2 linked regions of the Methylomagnum ishizawai genome follow. The protein of the gene in region 2 interacts with the protein of the main gene of each other region in a pairwise test. Links are inferred from orthologs where the notes say so. Each region holds a gene or a part of one and is shown on either strand. Other genes may lie near its edges.

Region 1 (4,226 bases), 1.1 Mb from region 2 along the record:
GCGCTGGGCCTCCATGGCCTGCTCGAAACCGGCCAAATCCGGGGTCAAGCCATGTTCGCGGGCGATGTCGGCGGTGAGATCGACCGGGAAACCATAGGTATCGTACAACTGGAACACGGTTTCGCCCGGAATGACGGTGCCGCTCAAGCCTTTGAGATGGGCTTCCAGAATCTTCATGCCCTGATCCAGGGTCTCGGCGAAGCGCTCTTCCTCCTTGCGCAACACCTGCTCGACCGTGGCACGGGCGGCGACCAGTTCGGGATAGGCCGCGCCCATCTCGGCGCATAAGGGCGCGACTAGCTTATAGAAGAAGACATCGCGGATGCCGAGCTTATACCCATGGCGGATGGCCCGGCGGATGATGCGGCGCAGCACATAGCCCCGCCCTTCGTTGGACGGCAACACGCCATCGGCGACCAGGAAGGCGCAGGAACGGATATGGTCGGCCAGCACCCGCAGCGAGCTATTATCGGTATCGCTCAGCCCGGCCAATTCGGCGGCGGCCTGGACCAAGGTGCGGAACAGGTCGATCTCGTAATTGCTATGTACGCCCTGCGCCACCGCCGCGATGCGCTCCAAGCCCATGCCGGTATCGACCGAAGGCTTGGGCAGCGGGGTCAAGGTGCCATCCGCCGAGCGGTCGTACTGCATGAACACGAGGTTCCAAATCTCGATGTAGCGGTCGCCGTCCTCATCGGGGGAGCCGGGCGGACCGCCCGCGATATGGGCACCGTGGTCGTAGAAGATTTCGGTGCAGGGACCGCAAGGGCCGGTGTCGCCCATGCTCCAGAAATTGTCCTTGGTGCCGATGCGGGAGAAACGGTTGGGATCGATGCCCACCTCGTTCAACCAAATATCGGCGGCTTCGGTGTCCTGGTCGTAGACCGTGATCCACAGCCGTTCCGGCGGCAAACCCAACACGCCGGTCAGGAATTCCCAGGCGTAGCGGATGGCGTCGCGCTTGAAATAATCGCCGAAGCTGAAATTGCCCAGCATCTCGAAGAAGGTGTGATGGCGCGCGGTATACCCCACATTCTCCAGGTCGTTGTGCTTGCCGCCCGCCCGCACACAGCGCTGCGAGGACGCCGCCCGCACATAGCCACGCTCTTCCCGCCCGAGGAACACATCTTTGAACTGCACCATGCCGGCGTTGGTGAACAGCAAGGTCGGATCGTTGCCCGGAATCAAGGGGCTGGACGCCACCACGGCGTGGCCGCGTTCTTGGAAGAAGTTGAGGAATAAGGATCGCAGTTCCGAACTGGTCATAGGGTTGCCATTGTCAATCGTCTGGTTGTGCTAGTCCGCGCCGCGCCAAGCGCCGGAATAATTGGCGGATGTCGTCGTGCCCGAAGCCCCTGCCAAGCAAAAAACGTTCCCGCGATGCCCGTTCCGGCAAACCGTCCGGCAGGGTGTCGCCGTATTTCTTGCGGTAAACCTTGTCGATCTGCGCCTCCCAATCCCACTCCTTGAGATCGGGCGCGTCCCCGATACCGCGTTGCCTGAGTTCCCGCTGGATCCGCGCCGAACCATAGCCCTTGCCGACCCTGCCGCGCACGAACGATTCGGCGAAACGCGCATCGCTCTGTAGCCCGTCGCGCACGGCGTCGGCGACGACCTCATCGACCAGGGATTCCGGGTAACCTCGCGACAAGAGCTTTTGCCGCAGTTCGGCGCGACCGTATTCACGGCGGGAGAGATAACGGAGGCAAGCGGCCAGCACCGCCTGCCTCTCATCGGGGGCTTCGGTCAGAGTTCGGCCTCCTCGACCTCGTCGGCGGGGGCCGGACCCGGCGCGGGCGGGGTCGCCAGCGCTTTCTCGCGGATTTTGGCCTCGATGGATTCGGCCATTTCGGGGCGTTCCTTCAATAGGTTGCGGACATTGTCCTTGCCCTGGCCGATGCGCTCGCCGTTGTAGCTATACCAGGAACCGGATTTCTGCACGATGCCATGATCCACGCCCAGGTCGATCAATTCACCCTCGCGGGAGACGCCTTCGCCGTACAGAATCTCGAACGTGGCTTCCCGGAACGGCGGGGCCACCTTGTTCTTGACCACCTTGACGCGGGTTTCGTTGCCGACCACTTCGTCGCCGCTTTTGATCGCGCCGATGCGGCGGATATCGAGGCGCACCGAGGCATAGAACTTCAAGGCGTTGCCACCGGTCGTGGTTTCGGGGCTGCCGAACATCACGCCGATCTTCATGCGGATTTGGTTGATGAAGATGACCAAGGTATTGGAGCGCTTGATATTGGCGGTGAGCTTGCGCAAAGCCTGCGACATCAAGCGGGCTTGCAAGCCGACATGGGAATCGCCCATCTCGCCTTCGATTTCGGCCTTGGGGGTCAGGGCCGCCACCGAGTCCACCACCAGCACGTCCACGCCGCCGGAGCGCACCAGCATATCGGCGATTTCCAGGGCTTGTTCGCCGGTGTCGGGTTGGGAAATCAGGAGGTCGTCGAGGTTGACGCCGATCTTCTCGGCGTAGCTGGGATCGAGGGCGTGTTCGGCATCGATGAAGGCCGCGACCCCGCCCAACCGCTGGGCCTGGGCGATCACTTCCAGGGTCAGGGTGGTTTTACCGGAGGATTCGGGCCCGTAGATTTCGACGATGCGGCCACGGGGCAGACCGCCACAGCCCAGGGCGATGTCGAGGGTCAGGGAGCCGGTGGAAATCACCTCGATATCGCGCATCGCGGCCATGTCGCCGAGACGCATGACCGAGCCTTTGCCGAATTGCTTGTCGATTTGGGAGAGCGCCGCGTTGAGGGCTTTTCGCTTGTTCTCGTCCATCGTGATGGGACCGCCCAATCAGTTGAAGTAGCCGACGATTATCCCACAGACCCCGATCCCGGAATAGCCTCGACATTTTGCAAGCGCCACGTTTGACGCGGCGTGTAGGTGGCGCCTTCACGGCCCAGGCGCGATTCGACCAAGCTGCAAGCATCGACCCGCCAAGCCACAGGTTCGGGCAAGACCAGCGCCGTCCGCCCGGAACGGCCTTTGCGGGCCAGGGTCAGATGGGGCCGGTAAGGCCGCTGGTCCAGGATGAAACCGGCTTGCTTCAAGCCCTGGGCCAAGCCTTGGGCCAAATCCGACAGCGGTTGGGGCGCTTGGCCCGCGCCCAGGCAGACGATGCCATTGCGCGGCCAAAATTCGGCCCGGTCCAGGGTCAAGGTGAAGGATGGCACCTTGATCGCGTCGGCGACCCGGACGATCCCAGGCCAGCGTTCCTGGGCGACTTCGCCCAAAAACGCCAAGGTGACATGCAGATTGTCGGGTTTCACCCATTGCCCGGCCATAGTCCGGGCGACCACGTCACGGGCGGCGCACAACGCGGCCCGCGCCTCCCCATCCGGCCACAGCGCCAGGAACAACCGGGCCGATATGGCGCTATTCCCGGCAGGCATCCAACACCCCGCGCAGGGCCACCGCCACCGCCTGCGCCCGCACCGCCCGGCGGTCGCCTTCGAAGCGCTCGCAACGCGCCACGGTCTCCCGCCCTTCGCAGGCCCAGGCGAACCAGACCAACCCCACCGGCTTGTCGGGGCCGCCACCGCCCGGCCCCGCGATACCGCTCACCGCCACCGCGATATTGGCCCAGCTCAGCCGCACCGCGCCCTCCGCCATCTCGCGCACCGTGGCCTCGCTGACCGCGCCGTGTTCGCGCAGGGTTTCGGGATCGACACCCAGCATATCCATCTTGGCCTCGTTGCTATAGGTCACGAAACCCCGGTCGAACCAGGCGGAACTACCCGCCACGGCGGTCACGCATTCGGCCACCCCGCCGCCGGTGCAGGATTCGGCGGTCGCCAACATCCAGCCCGCCGCGCCCAAGGCCGCGCCGGCCTGCCGCGCCAAGCCGTACAAATCTTCATCGCTCATCGCCAACCTCCGCCCTGCCAGGGCTTATTTTCATTGTTTAACGCCGCGCCGTTGGGTGCCGCCCCAGGATTTTTCGTACAATCCCCCGCAAAAAACGCACCGCCCGCCCCAACCACCTCCTCCTTCGATAAGGCTTGAACGATGACTAGGCTCCTGTCGCTCGCCAGGGTATTCGGCCTGATGCTGATGGTGTTCAGCATCACCTATCTCCTGCCCATCCTGACTTCGCTATTGTTCGGCGACGGCACGGCGGGGCTGTTCTTGGCGGACATGTGCTTCACGCTCGGGGCCGGCATCCTGCTCTGGTTCGCCACCCGGCGTTTCGTCCGCGACCTGAAGGCCAA
Region 2 (6,078 bases):
GTTCCGGGAACTGTGGGATAGCCTCGGGGCCGGGCGGCCCTGGACCGGGTTGGTCAAGAACCGCCGCAAGAACGGCGATTTCTATTGGGTCCGGGCCAATATCGCCCCGTTGTGGGAAAACGGCCGGGTGACTGGCTATCTCTCGGTGCGCGGTGCCATATCCAAAGCCGAGGCCGAACGGGCCGCCGAGCGATACCGGCGCATGAACGCGGGGGGCGGGGACGGGACTCCGCTGTGGCGGCGGCTGAATTTCCTGGGCCGCTGGCCGCTGCGCCGGCTGGGCATCCTGGTCGGTGTCTTGCTGCTGGCGGCGGTGGCCGTGCCCATGGGCCTGCTGCTCAAGGAAATCGGGGCCGGGATCGAATTCGCCGAACAGGAGCGCCAAGGCGTCGTGTACCTCCAGGCTTTGTCGGCTTTGCTGGACGACCTGCCGCGCCACCGGGCTTTCGTCGCCGCCGCGCTCGGGGGCGACGCTTCCGCCAGGGCCAAGGCGGCGGAGGTGGAGGCCAAGATCGAGGCCGAACTCGCGGTGGTGGACGCGCTGGACACCCGTTGGGGCGCGGCCTATGCGACCGGCCCCCAATGGGCGGCGCTCCGGGGGCGCTGGCAGGCCCTGCGCCAAGCCTGGCCCATGTCCAAGGGCGCGGACGGCTCCGAGGCCCACAACGCCCTGCTCAACAGCCTGTTGGGGTTGATTACCCAGGTTTCGGACGCCTCCAACCTGACCCTGGACCCGGAACTCGCGACCTACTACCTGATGGATGGCTGGGTCTTCAAGAACCCGCAAAGCCTGTACCACCTCGGGCTCGTGCGCGGTTTGGCGACGGCAGCGGCCTTGCGCCAGGGGATTTCCGAAGCCGACCACACCCGGCTGGCGCTCCTGTCGGAATCGGTACGCGCCACCCAGGCCGCCAACCGCTCCGGCTTGACCAAAGTGTTCGGCGAATTGCCGGGTTTGAGGGAAAGCTTATCGCCCCTGCTCGAAAACAGCGACCGGCGGCAACAGGCGTTCCTGGAGTTGCTCGACCGTGGCATCGTCCAGGCCGGACCGGTCGGCCTGCCGCCGGAAGAGGTGTCCGCGGCGGGCGGCGCGGCCATCGAGGCGGGTTTGCAACTGCACGCCGGTTTGGGCGCGGCCCTGGACGGGGCGCTGGCCGGACGCATCGACCGCTTCGCGTCCAGGCGCGCCGCGATGCTGGCGGCTTCCCTGGCCCTGGCCTTGCTGGCGGCCGGCGTGCAGCGCTATATGATGCGGCGGGTATTGGTGCCCTTGGGGCAGGCTTCGGAAGGCTTCATGCGGATCGCCCAGGGCGATTTCACCCAGGGCATCGAGGTGGCGCACAACGACGAATGCGGCGAGGTATTGAACGTCCTGCGCTGCGTGCAGACCAAGCTCGGCTACGACATGGTCGAACTGCGCCGCCTCGCCAGCGAGGGCCTGCGGATCAAGGCCGCGCTGGACAACGCCTCCACCGGCATGATGGTGTCCGACCAGAACTTCGACGTCGCCTACCTGAATCCGGCGGCGCGGAACCTGTTCAAGGCCGCCGAGGCCGATCTGCGCGGGGCGATCCCCGGATTCGACGCCGACCGCTTGCTCGGGACCGGACTCGATCTGTTGCAGTCTTCGCCCGCCCGTTCGCGCCACCTGCTGGAGCAGTTGATGTCCACCTACCGCTTCGAGACCGAGGTGGCGGGCCGGTGCTTCGTGGCGGTGGTCAATCCGGTGTTCGACCACGACGGCCAACGCATCGGCAGCGTGGTGGAATGGGCCGACCGCACCGCCGAGGTGGCGATAGAACGGCAGGTGAACCAATTGCTGGAGGAATTCCGGTCCGGCGACCTGGCGCGGCGGATCGAGGCGGGGGAGGGGGTCGGGTTCCTGAAAACCCTGTGCGAGGGCTTGAACCAAGTCGCCAGCGATACGGAATTGCTGTTCAAGGATTTCGGTTGGGTCATCCGCGGCATGGCCGAGGGCGATCTGACCCGCCAGACCGGCTATGACGCCTATACCGGCATCTATGGCGAGTTCCGCGCCAATTTGGCGCGGACCCAGGACAGGCTTGGCGGGGCGTTCGGCCAAATCCGGCGCTCCGCCGAGTTCATCCACAACGCCTCCCAGGAAATCGCCACCGGCAACAACGACCTGTCACAGCGCGCCGAGCAACAAGCCGCCAGCCTGCAACAGACTTCGGCCAGCATGGAGGAACTGACCGGCACGGTGCGGGAGAACGCCGAACACGCCCTCCGCGCCAACGAGGCCGCGGCCCAGGTCCGGCTGTTGGCGGAGCGCGGCGGCGAGGTGGTGCGGCAGGCCGTGGCCGCGATGGCGGAAATCAACGAGAGCAGCGCCAAGATCGCCCGGATCATCGGCACCATCGACATGCTCGCCTCCCAGACCAACCTCCTGGCCTTGAACGCGGCGGTCGAGGCGGCGCGGGCGGGCGAGCAGGGGAAGGGCTTCGCGGTGGTGGCGGCGGAGGTGCGCGGCCTCGCCCAGCGCAGCGCCCAGGCCGCGAAGGAAAGCCGTGAATTGATCGAGGGCAGCCTGGACAAGGTGCGGGTCGGCGTGGGCTGGGTGAGCCAATCGGGCGGGATGCTGGAGGAGATCGTGGCCGGGGTGCGGCAGGTGGGTGGCTTGGTGTCGCAGATATCGGCGGCGAGCGCCCAGCAGGCCCAGGATATCGGGCAGGTCAACCAGGCGGTGGCGCAGATGGACGAGATCACCCAGCAGAACGCCGCCTTGGCCGAGGAGACTTCGGCGGCGAGCCTGTCCATGTGCGGGCAGGCCGAGGAGATGGTGCGGTTGGTGGGTTTCTTCAAGACCGGGGACGGGGCCGGCGGGAGCCTGGCCGCGCCGTCGCCGGACCGTCCGGCGCGGCGATCCTCCCAGGAAGCGGTTTCGGCCACCGACGGCGGGGGGTGGGGGGAATTCTGAGCGTGGCGGGATGCCGCGCCCAGGTTTACGCCGCTTCCGCGTGGCGCTCCCGCAACAGCGGCCCGACCTCTGCCAGCCACGCCTCGATACGGGGATCGGTCAGCGCCGGTTGCGAGCGCTGGTCCACCACCAGGCCCACGAAGCGCCCATCGACGATGGAGGCCGAAGCCTCGAAGGTATAGCCCTCGGTACTCCAGGTGCCGATCAATTCCGCGCCATGGGCCTGGAAAAACCGGTAGAGGTGGATCAGCGAACTGGCGAAGCGCTCGGAATAGCGCTCCTGGTGGCCGAGCCCGAACAAGGCCACCCGCTTGCCGGAAAAATCCAGCCCTTCCAGCCGCGGCAGGAATTCCGCCCAATTGGGTTCGACGCAACCGACCGCCTGGCCGGGGATGGCCCCCACGCCATAGCTGGGTGTGCCCAGGATCAGGGCGTCGTAGCTGGAGAATTCCTCCAGCCCGGCCCGGTTGACGTTCTTGGGCGCGTCGGCGGCTTCCGCCCCCAGCGCCTTGAAAATCCGCTTCGCCACCAAGCGGGTGGTCCCGGTGTCGGTGCCATAGAAAATGCCGATCTTGTTCACGATGTTCCCCGTTGTTGTCCATGACCGCGCCGCGAGGCGCTGGAATCCTGTGCAGCAGGTTCCAGGCCAGCCGGTATTTTCGTGTGGGATTAAGGGGTTATGGAATGGAGGGCGGCGGTGGTGCGCCCGCCCCGGCGCTGGATTGTAGGGAATGCGACAAGCCCGGAGGGCGTGGAACGGAATCCGGGAGGACGGGCGGGAACTCCGGCTTCCCGGATTCCACCGCGCCGCCTCCGGGGCACGGGGTGCTTAAGCTCCGCAGCACTTCTTGTGCCCAGCCCTTCCTCCGAGACGCTCCAATCTTCCTAGCCGTCAAACGAAACGGGCGTGGTTTTTACTACGCCCGTTTTTTTGTGGCGTTAGCCAGGAATCTGTTTGTGTTAGCTGTACCCAACTTTTGCTTTTCTGGGTCCGCTCAGCGGGCCTCGATCCGCTATCGTGGGCTGTGCCAAAGACTTTGCCATTCTGTGCTAAAGACCTTGCCGCCCTACAGGAGCTTGACCCGTCAAATGTACCGTAAGGAATACTGGGATTGGATGCTATCGGATGAAATGGCTTGAAACAACAAAAAACCCGCAGAGCCTTACGCTGTGCGGGTTTCCGGTACGCCGTGGGATGGCGTGAAATGTCGATTTGGTGGCAGGGACGGAATCGAACCGCCGACACGGGGATTTTCAATGTTGAGTGCAAACGTTCTTGGAAGTTCTGAAATATTCCCAAGTCTTTGATTTTAATGCGATAAGTTGAGATATTGCACTTTAGACTATTCTAGCTGATTCTAAGATTTTGTGTAATTTTCCGGGCATGATTACACTGAAATTACACAGGGAGAACAGTCGGCTTTGTGCCTAAATTCACCATGGTAGGTTGATCTTTTTCAAGTGGGCCAGGAACGCAGTTGTAGACTCCCCGGTCAGCTCTTGGACTTCGCGGGATAGGCGGTAGAAGGTTCGCCAGTGCATCCCTTTGGGCTTGCCGCCCGGACCATGAAGGATTCCGGGTTCCCATTGAAGCCGCGCCCGCAGTTTATCGGCCCGCCTTGCCAGACGGTTATGCCTTGCTTCACGCTGGCTTGCGTAGGCCAATTGGTAACAATGTCGGCAGGCGAAATACCGGCCAGTACCGTACAACAGCGCCACGCGACGACCGCAACCCGCCGCCGGGCAGCGGAACCAATAGCGCCCGCCGCCGTAGTGGCAAGCGGTTTTTTCCAGCGCTACCGGGTAATCCAAGCTTTCCCATTCGCCACCGTTGCGGCGATAGCTGTAATTCAGGAACACACGCCCGCTTTCCACCCGGACCCGGATGTCCGCCACAACTTGGCCCCTGCGCGACCATTGCCAGCTAAAAGCATTTCCCGGCGTTAATAGCCCATCCCGTTGCCAGCGCCGCACATCCAAGGATCGCGATTCTTCCACCGTGTCTTTTGTCTTCCAACGATACCAGCTACCTGAATTTGGACCGCCCATGATTTTTTTACCGAAATCATTAGATAGGTTAACATTGTAACGATCTTGGGGTTGCCCGCAACAAAACAAGGCTACAGGAAATCCAATGGCGTCAACGGAAGCTTTTTCCCGTGCGGTGATAGACGGCTTGCTCAAAGATAGGGGATGGAACATCACGGATGGATCGAGCGTGCGCTTTGAATACCGCCTACCCGATGGCACCCGCGCCGATTATTTGCTGTGCGACCGCAACGGGCGCGGCCTCGCCATCATCGAAGCCAAGCGCAGCACCATCAATGCCGCCGATGCGGCGGACCAAGCCAAACACTACGCCGAACAGGCCGATGTGCCTTTCGTGTTTCTCGCCAATGGCCGGGAAATCCGCTTTTGGGATTGGCGGGCCGAAGCCCATCCCCACCCGGTTCGGTCCTTCTTCAGCCAGGAAGATTTGGAGCGCCGGGTAGCCTCCCGGATTCTGCGCGTCGATCCCTTGAAAATCCCAATCGATGCCAAGATCGCCGGGCGGGATTACCAAAAAGCCTGCATCGATGAGCTTTGCCAGGAAATCACGCGGGGTCGGCGCAAGCTATTGGTCGAAATGGCGACCGGCACCGGCAAGACCCGCACCGCCGCCGCGCTGATTAAGCGGCTGTTCCAGGCCAATTTGATTACCCGCGTTTTGTTCCTGGTGGACCGCATCCCCTTGGGACTGCAAACCGAAGACGCCTTTGCCGAACACCTCAGCGAATACCCTTGCTACGTGCTACGCAATGGTCGCCGGTTCGACGACGCCAAGCGCATCACCATCACGACCTTGCAGTCGATGATCAACATCTACCCCGAATATTCGGCGGGCTATTTCGATTTGGTCATTTCCGACGAATGCCACCGCAGCATCTACGGCAAATGGAAAAAGGTGTTGCTGCATTTCGATGGGATTCAAGTCGGCTTGACCGCGACCCCGTGCGTAGCCGGGGGAAACGAGACGGGCGACGACGAAGACCGTAGCTTCGTTCGGGATACCTTGCGGTTTTTCGAGTTGGAGCGCCCCACCTTCCGCTATACCTTGCAGCAGGCGATTAGTCACGGCTATCTGGCCCCTTATCAAATCT

Evidence for each region. The genes of interacting proteins can lie anywhere in the genome.
Region 1: the proteins of K5658_RS14415 (region 2) and K5658_RS09440 interact in binary tests that used the Escherichia coli proteins (3 or more experiments, as listed by UniProt). The link is inferred for Methylomagnum ishizawai from one-to-one orthologs.

Annotation. Positions count from the first base shown.
Region 1 is NZ_AP019783.1:2,063,998-2,068,223, reverse strand. The notes cover bases 1-2,726. They hold K5658_RS09440 (regulatory protein RecX), read right to left. Parts: upstream 1,721-2,726; coding sequence 1,280-1,720; downstream 1-1,279. Other genes in these bases: recA (recombinase RecA), read right to left, coding at 1,747-2,726; alaS (alanine--tRNA ligase), read right to left, coding at 1-1,266. Also shown: more of recA, read right to left, coding at 2,727-2,790; thpR (RNA 2',3'-cyclic phosphodiesterase), read right to left, coding at 2,829-3,407; K5658_RS09425 (CinA family protein), read right to left, coding at 3,391-3,882; K5658_RS09420 (TrkH family potassium uptake protein), read left to right, coding at 4,024-4,226. UniProt on the Escherichia coli protein: Modulates RecA activity through direct physical interaction. Can inhibit both RecA recombinase and coprotease activities. May have a regulatory role during the SOS response. Inhibits DNA strand exchange in vitro.
Region 2 is NZ_AP019783.1:3,161,679-3,167,756, reverse strand. The notes cover bases 1,742-4,657. They hold K5658_RS14415 (flavodoxin), read right to left. Parts: upstream 3,519-4,657; coding sequence 2,964-3,518; downstream 1,742-2,963. Other genes in these bases: K5658_RS14410 (hypothetical protein), read right to left, coding at 4,373-4,657; K5658_RS23605 (methyl-accepting chemotaxis protein), read left to right, coding at 1,742-2,938. In the rest of the region: more of K5658_RS23605, read left to right, coding at 1-1,741; more of K5658_RS14410, read right to left, coding at 4,658-5,143; K5658_RS14405 (DEAD/DEAH box helicase family protein), read left to right, coding at 5,157-6,078. UniProt on the Escherichia coli protein: Low-potential electron donor to a number of redox enzymes. Involved in the reactivation of inactive cob(II)alamin in methionine synthase.